4 regions of the Cronobacter turicensis genome follow, and region 1 is predicted to be linked to each of the others. Evidence: predicted binding sites of a transcription regulator. Region 1 holds the regulator's gene; each other region holds the start of a gene.
What was found. Region 1 encodes CRP, which controls carbon source genes, mostly activating them, when cyclic AMP is high. Its sites were predicted from a motif close to ATGTGANNNNNNTCACAT; they were not measured.

Region 1 (3,475 bases):
CCTGGACCGCCTGATTGAAGCCTTCGTCTTGCGCGAAGGCACCGATTATGGTGAACATGAACGCTCGCTTGAGCAAAAGGTCGCCGACGTGCGGCGTCAGTTGCAAAGTGGCGAGGCCGTTCTTGTGTGGTCTGAACTGCACGAAACGGTCAATATCATGCCGCGTTCGCAGTTTCGCGGTTAACGTTCCAGGCGGAGCCCTGCCCCGCCGCTTCAGGGAGTTGTCTCGCTATGTCTGCCAAACATCCGGTTATCGCCGTCACGGGCTCCAGCGGCGCGGGAACCACCACCACCAGCCTCGCGTTTCGCAAAATTTTCGCCCAGCTGAATCTTCATGCCGCCGAAGTGGAAGGCGACAGCTTCCATCGCTACACGCGCCCGGAAATGGACATGGCTATCCGCAAAGCGCGCGATCTTGGCCGCCACATCAGCTATTTCGGCCCGGAGGCGAACGATTTTGGCCTGCTGGAGCAAACCTTTGTGGAGTACGGCCTGACCGGCAAAGGGCAGTCGCGCAAATATCTGCACACCTATGACGAAGCGGTGCCGTGGAACCAGGTGCCCGGCACCTTCACGCCGTGGCAGCCGTTACCGGAACCGACAGACGTGCTGTTTTACGAAGGGCTGCACGGCGGCGTGGTGACGCCGCAAAACGACGTGGCGAAACATGTCGACCTGCTGGTGGGCGTGGTGCCTATCGTCAACCTTGAGTGGATACAAAAGCTGATTCGCGATACCAGCGAGCGCGGCCACTCCCGCGAGGCAGTGATGGATTCCGTGGTGCGCTCCATGGAAGATTACATCTCCTACATCACGCCGCAGTTCTCGCGCACCCATATTAACTTCCAGCGCGTGCCGACGGTGGACACGTCCAACCCGTTCGCCGCGAAAAGTATCCCGTCGCTCGATGAGAGTTTCGTGGTGATTCACTTCCGCAATCTGGACAATATCGATTACCCCTGGCTGCTGGCGATGCTACAGGGCTCGTTTATCTCGCACATCAATACGCTGGTGGTGCCGGGCGGCAAGATGGGGCTGGCGATGGAGCTTATTATGCTGCCGCTGGTGCAGCGGCTGATGGAAGGGAAACAGATAGCGTGACAGAATGGCCCGGTGGCGCTGCGCCTGCCGGGCCGCCCGCCGTCACATCACGCGTCGATCACTTCGTAAGAATGGGTGATGTTGACCCCTTTGCCGAGCATCAGCGCCACTGAACAGTACTTCTCCGCCGACAGATCCACCGCGCGCGACACTGCCGCGTCTTTCAGATCTTTACCCGTCACCACAAAGTGCAGATTGATATGCGTGAACAGACGCGGAGCCTCTTCGCGACGCTCTGAGGTCAGCTTCACTTCGCAGTCGGTCACGTCGTGACGGCCTTTTTGCAGAATAGAGACCACATCAATGGCGCTGCAGCCACCTGCCGCCATTAAGACCATTTCCATCGGGCTCGGCGCTTTGTCGCCGGAGTTGCCGTCCATCAGGATCTGATGCCCCGAAGCGGACTCGCCAAGGAAGGTTAAGCCTTCCACCCATTTCACTCGTGCATGCATGTTATTCGCTCCAGGCTATTCATTTTTCTGACAGATTACGCGCGCGCGTCATCAGAGGCAACGGAAGGCGACCTGCGTCAAGCTGAAACGAGACAACAGGAGACACCTGATAAAAGCTATGCTAAAACAGTCTGGATGCAGCGGCGATACATTGATGTTACGCATGGGTGCAGAGGAGAAGACAATTTATCGGCTGCGATGTCCACGGACAGCCAACTTCCCTGGAAGCGGGAAGATGATGATTGCAAAGCCAGACAGGGGTTACGCGCCCTGTCTTTGGAGCCAGTTTAAAACAGAGGATAACCGCGCATGGTGCTTGGCAAACCGCAAACAGACCCGACTCTTGAATGGTTCTTGTCTCATTGCCACATTCATAAGTATCCATCTAAGAGCACGCTGATTCACCAGGGTGAAAAAGCGGAGACGCTGTATTACATCGTCAAAGGCTCAGTGGCAGTGCTGATCAAAGATGAAGAGGGCAAGGAGATGATCCTCTCGTACCTGAATCAGGGAGACTTCATCGGCGAACTGGGTTTGTTCGAGGAAGGTCAGGAACGCAGCGCCTGGGTTCGCGCTAAAACTGCCTGTGAAGTGGCTGAAATCTCCTACAAAAAATTCCGTCAGCTGATTCAGGTTAACCCGGATATTCTGATGCGTCTCTCCTCGCAGATGGCTCGCCGCCTGCAAGTCACCTCAGAGAAAGTGGGCAACCTCGCCTTCCTGGACGTGACCGGCCGCATCGCTCAGACGCTGCTGAACCTGGCGAAACAGCCGGACGCGATGACCCATCCGGACGGAATGCAGATTAAAATCACGCGTCAGGAAATCGGCCAGATTGTCGGCTGCTCCCGCGAAACCGTTGGCCGCATTCTGAAAATGCTCGAAGATCAGAACCTGATCTCCGCCCACGGTAAAACTATTGTGGTTTACGGTACCCGCTAAAAAATCAAAAAACGGCGTGTCGCTTCGGTAACACGCCGTTTTTGTATCTATACTTCTCCCCTATGTGGCGTCGTCTTATCTATCACCCTGAAATTAATTACGCTTTACGGCAAACGCTGATCTTAAGCCTGCCGGTGGCGGTCGGGTTGATGCTGGGCCATCTCCAACAAGGGTTGCTGTTTTCACTCGTCCCCGCCTGCTGCAATATTGCCGGTCTCGATACCCCGCACAAACGCTTCTTCAAACGCTTGATCATCGGCGCCTCGCTGTTTGCGCTGAGCAGCCTGGCGGTACAGTTTCTGCTGTTACAGGCCATCCCGCTGCCGCTTATTCTGCTGATGCTGGCGCTGCTGCTGGGCGTGACGGCGGAGATAAGCCCCCTGCATGCGCGCCTGCTGCCCGCGTCGCTTATCGCGGCCATCTTCACGTTAAGCCTCGCCGGGAATATGCCCGTCTGGGAGCCGATGCTGCTCTACGTTCTCGGCACGCTCTGGTATGGCGCGTTTAACGGTTTCTGGTTCTGGCTGTGGCGTGAACAGCCGCTGCGTGAATCGTTAAGCCTGATTTATAAAAGCCTCGCCGACTACTGCGAAGCGAAATACAGCCTGCTGACGCGCCACACAGAACCGGAACAGGCGCTGCCGCCGCTACTGGTGCATCAGCAAAAAGTGGTGGATCAGATAAGCCAGTGCTATCAGCAGCTACAGATGCTGTCGGCGACCAAACAGAACGGCTACAAACGCCTGCTGCGCACGTTTCAGGTGGCGCTGGATCTTCAGGAGCATATTTCGGTCTCCCTGCATCAGCCGCGTGAAGTGCAAAAGCTGGTGGAGCGCAGCCACGCCGAAGCGGTGCTGCGCTGGACGGCCCAGACCGTCGCCACGCGCCTGCGCACGCTCTCTGACGATATTCTCTACCACCGCTACTCGTACCGCTTCTCAATGGATAAGCAGATTGAGGCGCTGGCGAAAATCGCCCGT
Region 2 (3,475 bases), 760 kb from region 1:
CGCGTCCAGTTCGCGGTCAATCTCTTTTTTAATGGAGCGCGGGGAGAACAGAAGATCGGCGATAATCGCGCAGAAAATCCCGAGAACGATTTCACTACAGCGCTCCAGCGCAAACTGCGGCGCCAGCAGCGGCTCGGCCTGAATCGTAATGACAATAATCAGCGCCGTGTAACCCGCCAGCCCCCAGGCATACGAGTTCTCGACTTTCACCAGCGACGACACCCAGGTACAGAAACCGACCCAGATACAGCAAAGGGTCAGCATTAATACCGGCGCGCGAATGGTGCCGATAATCATCACCAGCGCGGCGATACAGCCAATGAACGTGCCGATGATCCTGAGCATGCCGCGATAACGAATGGCGCCGGACCAGGGCTCGCCGCCCGCGGCAAACGCCGGGCCCGCCGCGACAATAGCCGCGGTCAGCACCGCCCAGCGCGGCGTTTCGAGCTGAAAGTGAAACCCGACGAACAGCGCCAGCACAATGGCGGTGGCGAGCTTTATCGCAAAGCGCAGATGCCGGGGATCGATAGATAAAAAGCCCATCATCATTAGCCGAATTCGCGCAGGCGGTGCATCAGCTTGTTAAAGGCCGATTCCTGGCTGCGATCGCGATCCCGCTCGCCCGTCACCACGACGGTCGCCGTCGTGCCGGCCGGGTAAAGGTTGCCTGGCTGTTTATCGAGGCGAATACGTACCGGTACGCGCTGGGCCAGGCGTACCCACTCCAGGTTGGAATCGACGGTCGCCATGCCTTTATCGTCGCGGGTGCTGCTGGCGTTCGTCACGCCCGCCGAGACGCTGTCCACAGTGCCGTGCAGGACATTATTGCTGCCAAGCGGCGTGATCTCGACGCGAAAACCGGGGCGCACGCCTTCAAGCTTGGTCTCTTCCATATAGGCCAGAACATAGAAACTGTTCTGTTTAACCAACGCCACCGCCGTGGAGCCGCGCGTAATAAATTCGCCGGTATAGACGTTAAGGTTAGTGACCCAGCCGTCCGCCGGGGCGCGGATCACCGTGCGTTGCAGGTCGAGCCGCGCCAGATCGCGCGTCGCCTCAGCTTTCGCCAGCTGATGTAATACGGTTTGCAGCACGTTGTTCGCCTGGTCTATCTCTTCACGCGACATCGCCTGGACGCCAAGCTGGTTACGACGGCCCGCCTCGCGGCGTTTTTCATTCGCCAGCGCCTGATAGTAGGCGACATCGGCTTCGGCTTCTTCCAGCGCCTTCTGGTAGCGCGGCTGGTCTATAGTGAAAAGCACCTGATCTTTTTTCACAAGCTGGTTGTCATGTACGTCCACCGACGTAATAAGCCCGGCCACATCCGGCGCGATAGCGACCACATCGGCGGTAAAGCGCGCATCACGCGTCCAGGGCGATTCGGTATAAAAACTCCAGGCGCGGAAAATAGCGATGAAGGCGAGCACGACCAGCACCACGGTGATGGCTGTGCGGGTGATTTTTGTTGTTAGTAATTTCACATCAACCTCAGACAAACAAGCGCGACAGCAGATAGAACAGACAGCAATAAAGCGCCGTATTAAATAACGCCGGATGCCAGACGAAATCGTAAATCCCGGTCGGGATCAGCGCACGACGCACCAGCCAGAAAATCGCCAGCGACAGCAGAAGCTCAAAAAAGATCGGCGGAAAAGAAAGACCGAATATCACAATGACCGGAAAAAGACTCATGTTGACCTTGATTTGCGTGCAGGCGATTGATTTTTAAACTATATTCCGCAACGAATGGCCTGGAATGGCCGGGCGAGAGTGCGGTGTTAGTTATGTTGGAAATAATATATTAGCGTAACTGATAGTAAGTTATCTATGATATGTGATCTAAATCACTTTTAAGCCAGAGTGAATAATGGAACGACTAAAAAGAATGTCGGTGTTCGCCAAAGTGGTGGAGCTGGGTTCATTTACCAGCGCCGCCAGGCAGCTTGAGATGAGCGTCTCCTCTATCAGTCAGACGGTATCGAAACTGGAAGATGAGTTGCAGGTCAAGCTGTTAAACCGCAGCACCCGCAGTATTGGCTTAACCGAGGCAGGCCGGATTTACTACCAGGGCTGCCGTCGTATGCTGCATGAAGTACAGGAAGTGCACGAACAGTTATACGCCTTTAATAATAGCCCGATCGGCACGCTGCGGATCGGCTGCTCTTCAACCATGGCGCAAAATGTGCTGGCTTCGCTGACTGCCGGTATGCTGCGTGACTATCCAGGACTATCGGTCAACCTGGTGACCGGTATTCCGGCGCCGGACCTTATAGCCGATGGGCTGGACGTAGTGATCCGCGTCGGCGCGCTCCAGGACTCCAGTCTGTTTTCCAGGCGCCTTGGCTCGATGCCGATGGTCGTCTGCGCCGCCAAAAGCTATCTCGCCCAGGCGGGCACGCCGGAAAAGCCCGCCGATCTCGCCAACCATTCATGGCTTGAATATAGTGTGCGTCCCGACAATGAATTTGAGCTTATCGCGCCGGAAGGCATCTCCACCCGACTGCTGCCGCAGGGGCGTTTTGTCACCAACGATCCGATGACGCTTTCCCGCTGGCTGAAGGCTGGCGCAGGCATTGCGTATGTGCCGTTGATGTGGGTGATCGATGAGATCAACAGCGGCGAGCTGGAGATCCTGTTTCCGCGCTACCAGTCCGATCCGCGACCGGTGTACGCGCTCTATACCGAAAAGGACAAGCTGCCGCTTAAGGTGCAGGTCTGCATTAACGCGCTTAATGATTATTTCGTGAAAGTGGCGCAGGTATACCAGGAGATGCGGGGAAGAAACGGGAAAGGAAAAGAGAGCCACGCCTGAATGCCTCGCCCCTCGCCAGCGGAGGGGCGAAACACCACGCTTATGCCGTACCGCCGACCGTGAGATTATCCACCTTGAGCGTTGGCTGACCAACGCCTACCGGCAGGCTCTGGCCTTCTTTACCGCAAACACCGACGCCGTTATCCAGCTTCACGTCGTTGCCCACCATCGAAATCTGCTGCATCGCCTCGATGCCGGAGCCGATTAGCGTCGCGCCTTTTACCGGCTTCGTCACTTTACCGTTTTCGATGAGATACGCTTCTGAAGTCGAGAAGACGAACTTACCGGAGGTGATATCCACCTGGCCGCCGCCGAAGTTCGGCGCGAAGATGCCGTACTCCACGGACTCGATAATCTCCTGCGGGGTAGACTTGCCAGCCAGCATATAGGTGTTGGTCATACGCGGCATCGGCAGGTGCGCGTAGGATTCGCGACGGCCGTTGCCGGTCGGCGCGACGCCCATCAGGCGCGCGTTCAGCTTATCCTGCATATAGCCTTTCAGGATGCCGTTCTCGATCAGCACGTTGTACTGACCCGGCACGCCTTCGTCATCAATCGCCAGCGAACCGCGACGATTGGCAAGCGTGCCGTCATCCACCACGGTACACAGCTCAGACGCCACCAGCTGGCCCATCTGGCCGCTGAAAACCGAGGTGCCGC
Region 3 (3,475 bases), 500 kb from region 1:
CACATACGGGAAGTAGATTTCGTGGATACCGCCCAGGAAGTGGATGATAGCCGCGCCGCCCGCAGACTGTTTGGCGCTGCCGCGACCAAAGAACATGTACGCCAGCAGAATACCCATACCCGGGCCCGGGTTGGCTTCAATCAGGAAGAAGATCGATTTGCCCAGTTCATGCGACTGCTGAATGCCCAGCGGCGAGAAGATGCCGTGGTTGATGGCGTTGTTGAGGAACAGGATTTTCGCTGGTTCAACGAAAATCGACGCCAGCGGCAGCATGTCGTGAACCACCATGAAGTTCACGCCCGCGGCCAGCACTTTCGAGAGCACTTCTACCGCCGGGCCAATGCCGAGGAACGCCAGAATCGCGAGGATCATACCGATGATGCCCGCGGAGAAGTTGTTCACCAGCATTTCAAAGCCGGATTTGATTTTGCCGTCGACCGAGGCGTCGAATTTCTTGATGCAGAAGCCGCCCAGCGGGCCTGCAATCATCGCGCCCAGGAACATCGGGATGTCCGCGCCGACGATAACGCCCATGGTGGTAATCGCGCCCACCACGCCGCCACGCTCGCCGCCGACCAGCTTACCGCCGGTATAGCCGATAAGCAGCGGCAGCAGGTAGGTGATCATCGGACCAACCAGCTTCGCCAGCGTCTCGTTTGGCCACCACCCTGTGGGAATAAATAACGCGGTGATAATACCCCAGGCGATAAACGCGCCGATGTTAGGCATTACCATATTGCTGAGAAAGCGACCAAAGCTTTGCACTTTGATCTTGATATCGGATGACATAGAACACCCCTTCTTATGTTTACGCGCAGGCTTGCGGCCCGAGGTTTATTGTTAACGTGGCGGCAGAGGTAGCCGGACCCATGCTCTGATGACGCGAAATCTGGCACTGAATCGCGATGGTGTCCAGACAGACCCGTTAAGTGTGATCGTGATCACGTGATGTCGGGGTGATCAGGGTGTTGTGGCGTGATTTGAATCACAAAAAAGACGTGTAAAAAAAAGACAATGCGCAAAATGTCACCGTCACAACCTCTTAAATGTGAAGAGAATCACACTTTCATTCGGCATCTTTGTTATTCATTTGTGATGTGAATCACAAAATATTTCCCAGGAATAATCCGATCGGGCGTCGTACATTTTTCACTCACGTTAACAAGGATAGTCTGTAAGAAAGTTACAGCAGAGAAATGACGAAAAAAGGCGGCGGCCAGGCGCGTCTCGCCGTGCGTTTTAGCGCGCCGCCGCGCGTCCTTTTGGCGTATCCTGACCCATACTTATCTTTCTCTGGCGTTAACGTAAAAGGACCCGGCATGAAACTTATCGGTAGTTACACCAGCCCGTTTGTACGCAAAATCTCTGTGATGCTGCTCGAAAAAGGCATCGTGTTTGAGTTCGTAAATGAATCGCCCTATGCCGAACAGAACGGCATGGCGCAGTACAACCCGCTGGGGAAAGTGCCGGCGCTGGTGACCGATGAGGGCGAGACCTGGTTTGATTCGCCCATCATCGCGCAGTATATCGAGCTGCTGGATGCCCAACCGGCGCTGGTGCCGCAAGCGCCGCGCGCGGCGTTGAAAGTGCGCCAGCTGGAGGCGCTCGCCGACGGCATTATGGACGCGGCGCTGGTTTCGGTACGCGAGCAGGCGCGCCCGGCGGAGCAGCAGTCGGAAAGTGAACTGCTGCGCCAGCGGGAGAAAATCAACCGCGGCCTCGACGCGCTGGAAGGATATGTGGCTGACGGCACGCTGAAGGCCGACGAACTGACGCTCGCCACTATCGCAACGGCCTGCGCTATTGGCTATCTCAATTTCCGTCGCGTGGCGCCGGGCTGGTGCGCGCAGCGTCCGCATCTGGTGAAACTGGTGGAAGCGCTCTTTACCCGCGACAGCTTCGCGCGTACCGAGCCGCCCAGCGCCTGACCGGGCGCGAACCGCCCTTTATTGCGCTGACCGTGCGCGGGGACTGAACTGCCCCGCGTTTCCTGCTAAATTATCGCCACGTTTTATCCAGGTTTATTCACGTCATGACGACCGATTCCCGTCTGCTTTACAGCCAGCTTCCCGCTACCGACCGCCTGCTGCGCGACAGCGCGTTCCAGCCGTTGCTGGACACCTACGGCCATACTCGCGTGGTCAACACGCTTCGCGCGATGCAGGAGGAGGCGCGGCTTGCCATTCGCGAACGCCAGGCATTGCCGACGTGGTGCGACGACTGGGCCGCGGCGGCGGCTGACAGGCTGGCGCGCGGTTCGCAAAGCGCGCTGCGCCCGGTTTTTAACCTTACCGGGACGGTGCTGCACACCAACCTTGGCCGCGCGTTGCAGGCGGAAGAGGCCGTTGAGGCGGTCGCCCGCGCCATGCGCTCGCCGGTGACGCTGGAGTATGACGCCGACGGCGGCGAGCGCGGCCACCGCGACCGCGCGCTGGCGGCGCTACTCTGTGAACTCACCGGCGCGGAAGACGCCTGTATCGTCAATAACAACGCTGCGGCGGTGCTGCTGATGCTGGCGGCGCTGGGCGCAGGCAAAGAGGTAATTGTGTCGCGCGGCGAACTGGTGGAGATTGGCGGCGCGTTTCGCATTCCGGATGTGATGCGCCAGGCGGGCTGTCAGCTGGTGGAAGTGGGTACGACCAACCGCACGCACCTGCGCGATTATCTTGAGGCGACTGGCGAGCAGACCGCGCTGCTGATGAAAGTGCATACCAGTAATTATCAGATTGAAGGCTTTACCAAAACCGTTGACGCTGCCGAACTGGCGCAGGCGTCGTCTGTCCCGGTGATTGTCGATCTCGGCAGCGGTTCGCTTATCGATCTCAGCCAGTATGGCCTGCCGAAAGAGCCGATGCCGCAGGAGGCGCTGGCCGCCGGGGCGAGTCTCGTGAGCTTTTCCGGCGATAAACTGCCGGGCGGGCCGCAGGCGGGGATTATCGTCGGCAAAAAGGCGCTCATCGCAAAGCTTCAGAAACACCCGCTCAAGCGCGCCCTGCGCGCCGACAAAATGACGCTGGCGGCGCTCGACGCCACGCTGCGTCTCTACCTGCACCCGGAAAAACTTGCTGAGCGGCTGCCGACGCTGCGGCTGCTGACGCGTCAGGCGTCCGACATCAGCGAGCAGGCGCAGCGCCTGCGTCCTGCGCTGGAATCCCGCTACGGCGACGAATTTCAGATAGACGTAGCGCCCTGCCTGTCGCAGATTGGCAGCGGCTCGCTGCCGGTCGACCGGCTACCAGGTGCTGCGCTCACGTTCACTCCGCGCGACGGGCGCGGCAGCCGTCTTGAGGCGCTCGCCGCCCGCTGGCGCCGTCTGCCGGTGCCGGTTATCGGGCGCGTGGGCGACGGGCGGTTATGGCTCGATTTACGCTGCCTTGAAGATGAGGCAGGACTGATGGAGATGTTGTTGCAATGATTATCGCCACCGCCGGGCATGTGGACCACGGCAAAACCACGCTGCTTGAAGCGCTCACCG
Region 4 (3,475 bases), 660 kb from region 1:
GTATGGCGCTCGCGCGACTCTTGCCCGAAGCTCTCCTGCACCTGGCGGCGGAACCCGTCGAGCTGTTCGCGCAGCGGGGAAAGCAGACCATTCAGGCTCTGGCGGTTTTGCTCATCGACCTGGCGACGGCTCTGCTCAAAAATACGATTGGCGAGGTTTTCAAATTGTTCGCTCAGACGCTGCTCGCTGCTCATCATCTGGCGCAGTTTTTCTTCGGCGTGGACCTGAGTGGCTTCCAGCCGCGTGGTTACTTCGCGCAGATCGGACTCCAGCGAGCTGTTGATTTCACGCAGGTTGCGTAGTTCGTTATTAAGCAGATCGCACTCATCACGCCAGTGCTGGTTATGCGCCAGCGCCTCGCGGGCCGCGCTGAGTTCGCCGTAGATATCGCGCTGTTCCGCCAGCAGCTCCGCTTTTTGCTGGGCGGTTCGCAGGCCTGACGCCAGCCAACCTACGGCTACGCCCGCCAGCGCGACCACTGCTAACACCAGATATGAGATTTCCACCACGCCTCCTGCCTGAACCGCTCATCACGCCAGAGAGGATTGTGCTGTACATAATTCCAGAGGAAAAGCGTTTTTCTGTAAGGAGCGTTATTCCTGCGAGGCATTACGCAAAAAGGCCGGCGGAGCGCCGGCCTGAAAGGAGCAATCAGAGAAGACGGCGCGCCGCCTCCACCACGATTTTCACCGCGTGGCTTTCGGTTTGTTTCATGGTTTCCGCGTTCGGGATCTCTTGCTGGGTGCGGTTGACGATAACGCCCGCCACCATGCCCGCGCGCAGGCCCTGGCTTGAACACATGGTCAGCAGCGTCGCGGATTCCATTTCATAGTTCATCACGCCCATCGCCTGCCACTCTTTCATGGAGCCGTTAAAGCGGCTGACCACGCGGCCGGAAAAGGTGTCGTAGCGCTCCTGGCCTGGGTAGAAGGTGTCGGAAGAGGCGGTCACGCCGATGTGCGTGGTCGCGCCAACCGCTTTGGCGGCTTCCACCAGCGCGGTGGTGCAGGCGAAATCAGCCACGGCCGGGTATTCCATCGGCGCGAAGTGCAGGCTAGCGCCATCAAGGCGTACGGAGGCGGTCGTCACCAGCACGTCGCCGACGTTGATGTGCGGCTGGATAGCGCCGGTGGTGCCCACGCGCAGGAACGTGCGAATGCCCAGTTGCGCCAGCTCTTCAACTGCAATAGAGGTCGACGGGCCGCCGATGCCGGTGGAGCAGATGATGACCGCTTTGCCATCAAGCTCAGCGCGCCAGGAGGTGAATTCACGGTGGGAGGCCAGTTTGACCGGCTTATCCATCAGCGCGGCGATCTTTTCCACTCGCTCCGGGTCGCCCGGGACAATCGCTAATTCAGCGCCCTGAAGATCGCTTTTTTTAAGGCCGAGGTGAAAAACATCAGACATAGGTGACTCCTCTGTGGGTCGGTTTGTCAGGAGAAGCAAAACGGTACTTTACAGAACCTTTCCGGCATTTTTCGTGACCGGATTCACTTCAAAAGAAAGGAGTTGCATTAATTTTCCATTATTTCGTGATGACCATCACACATGCAACCCGATAAGTGAAAGCTCACATGACAGATGCCTGCTTTTGCCACCCCCATTCCCGTCGCACGCAGACTATAGTTAGGGATGCGCTAAAACAATAACGGGTACGGAGAATGCCATGAACAACAACACTGACAATAAAGCGGGTTTTGCCGCTGCGGTCTCACCTGTCGCTTCAACGGTAGTTCATACGCCGCAGGATGCCATTATCGCAGGCGAAACCTCGATTCCTACGCAGGGCGAAAATATGCCTGCTTACCACGCCCGCCCGCGCGCTGCCGATGGCCCGCTGCCGGTGGTGATTGTGGTGCAGGAGATTTTCGGCGTGCACGAACATATCCGCGATATTTGCCGTCGCCTGGCCCTGGAAGGGTATCTGGCGGTGGCGCCGGAACTTTATTTTCGCCAGGGCGACCCGAATGAGTATGACGATATTTCGTCATTGCTGAGCAATCTGGTGTCGAAAGTGCCGGACGCGCAGGTGCTGGCGGATCTGGATCATGTAGCAAGCTGGGCGTCACGCAACGGCGGCGACGCGCATCGTCTGATGCTGACCGGCTTTTGCTGGGGCGGGCGTATCGCGTGGCTGTATGCCGCGCACAATCCGCAGCTGAAAGCCGCGGTCGCCTGGTATGGCAAGCTCATGGGCGATAAGACGCTGAATTCGCCGAAGCATCCGGTGGATATCGCCACCGATCTCACCGCGCCGGTGCTGGGGCTGTATGGCGCGCAGGATACTGGCATTTCGCAGGAGAGCGTGGAAACGATGCGTCAGGCGCTGCGCGCCGCCAACGCGAAGGCGGAAATCATCGTTTACCCGGACGCGGGCCATGCGTTTAACGCCGATTATCGACCGAGTTATCACGAAGCGTCGGCGAAAGATGGCTGGGAGCGCATGCTCGAATGGTTCCAGGCCTACGGTAGTAAGAAAGCATAAAAAAACGCCCGGGAAACCGGGCGTTTTTTATTAAGCGGTGTTTCGGGTGGCGTGGTGGGTGCGCTACGCTTACCCACCCTACAAAACCATAAAACACATCACACCGTTTTCTCCGGGCCATGGTGGGTGCGCTGCGCTTACCATCTTACGTAAGGTTGTCGGGCGGGTTAGCGAAGCGACACCCGCCATCACGCCACCTGCACCCCTTATGCCTGGCGCAGGTTCTGCGCCGCTTTCACCATGTTGGCGAGCGCCGCGCGGGTTTCCGGCCAGCCACGGGTTTTCAGGCCGCAATCCGGGTTCACCCACAGACGCTCCTGCGGAATACGCTGCGCGGCTTTCTTCAGCAGCGCCTCGATCCACGCCACATCCGGCACGTTTGGCGAGTGGATGTCGTACACGCCCGGCCCGATTTCGTTCGGGTATTCGAACTCTTCGAACGACTCCAGCAGCTCCATATCTGAGCGTGACGTTTCAATGGTGATCACGTCCGCATCCAGCGCGGCGATAGAATCCATGATGTCGTTGAACTCGCAATAACACATGTGGGTGTGGATCTGGGTGTCGTCCTTCGCAACCGCCGCGTTCAGGCGGAACGCCTCCACGCCCCAGGCGAGATACGCGTCCCAGTCGCTGCGTTTGAGCGGCAGCCCTTCGCGCAACGCCGGTTCGTCAATCTGGATGATGCCGATGCCTGCGGCTTCGAGATCCGCCACTTCGTCACGCAGCGCCAGCGCAATCTGTTTGGCGATGGTTTCGCGGGAGACATCCTCACGCGGGAACGACCAGCAGAGGATCGTCACCGGGCCGGTCAGCATCCCTTTCACCGGTTTGTCGGTCAGCGACTGCGCGTACTTCGCCCACTCGACGGTTATCGGCGCCGGACGGCTGATGTCGCCGATAACGACCGGCGGCTTCACGCAGCGGGAGCCGTAGCTCTGCACCCAGCCGTTCTGGGTGAAGACGAAGCCATCAAGATGCTCGCCGAAA

Region 2: a site for CRP is predicted at 1,836-1,853, ahead of aaeR (HTH-type transcriptional activator AaeR). Genes of this name have one in related genera too.
Region 3: a site for CRP is predicted at 1,047-1,064, ahead of AB8W27_RS20155 (glutathione S-transferase). Genes of this name have one in related genera too.
Region 4: a site for CRP is predicted at 1,531-1,548, ahead of udp (uridine phosphorylase). Genes of this name have one in related genera too.

Annotation. Positions count from the first base shown of each region.
Region 1 is NZ_CP165997.1:347,776-351,250, reverse strand. It holds gene AB8W27_RS01620 (YheU family protein) at 1-184, shown strand, start outside; gene AB8W27_RS01615 (phosphoribulokinase) at 232-1,101, shown strand; gene AB8W27_RS01610 (OsmC family protein) at 1,149-1,553, opposite strand; gene crp (cAMP-activated global transcriptional regulator CRP) at 1,863-2,495, shown strand; gene AB8W27_RS01600 (YccS/YhfK family putative transporter) at 2,558-3,475, shown strand, end outside.
Region 2 is NZ_CP165997.1:3,972,111-3,975,585, forward strand. It holds gene aaeB (p-hydroxybenzoic acid efflux pump subunit AaeB) at 1-546, opposite strand, end outside; gene aaeA (p-hydroxybenzoic acid efflux pump subunit AaeA) at 552-1,484, opposite strand; gene aaeX (p-hydroxybenzoic acid efflux pump operon protein AaeX) at 1,492-1,695, opposite strand; gene aaeR (HTH-type transcriptional activator AaeR) at 1,871-2,815, shown strand; gene tldD (metalloprotease TldD) at 2,856-3,475, opposite strand, start outside.
Region 3 is NZ_CP165997.1:4,231,074-4,234,548, reverse strand. It holds gene AB8W27_RS20160 (PTS mannitol transporter subunit IICBA) at 1-789, opposite strand, end outside; gene AB8W27_RS20155 (glutathione S-transferase) at 1,320-1,928, shown strand; gene selA (L-seryl-tRNA(Sec) selenium transferase) at 2,033-3,415, shown strand; gene selB (selenocysteine-specific translation elongation factor) at 3,412-3,475, shown strand, end outside.
Region 4 is NZ_CP165997.1:4,075,069-4,078,543, forward strand. It holds gene rmuC (DNA recombination protein RmuC) at 1-506, opposite strand, end outside; gene udp (uridine phosphorylase) at 652-1,407, opposite strand; gene AB8W27_RS19465 (dienelactone hydrolase family protein) at 1,667-2,485, shown strand; gene metE (5-methyltetrahydropteroyltriglutamate--homocysteine S-methyltransferase) at 2,692-3,475, opposite strand, start outside.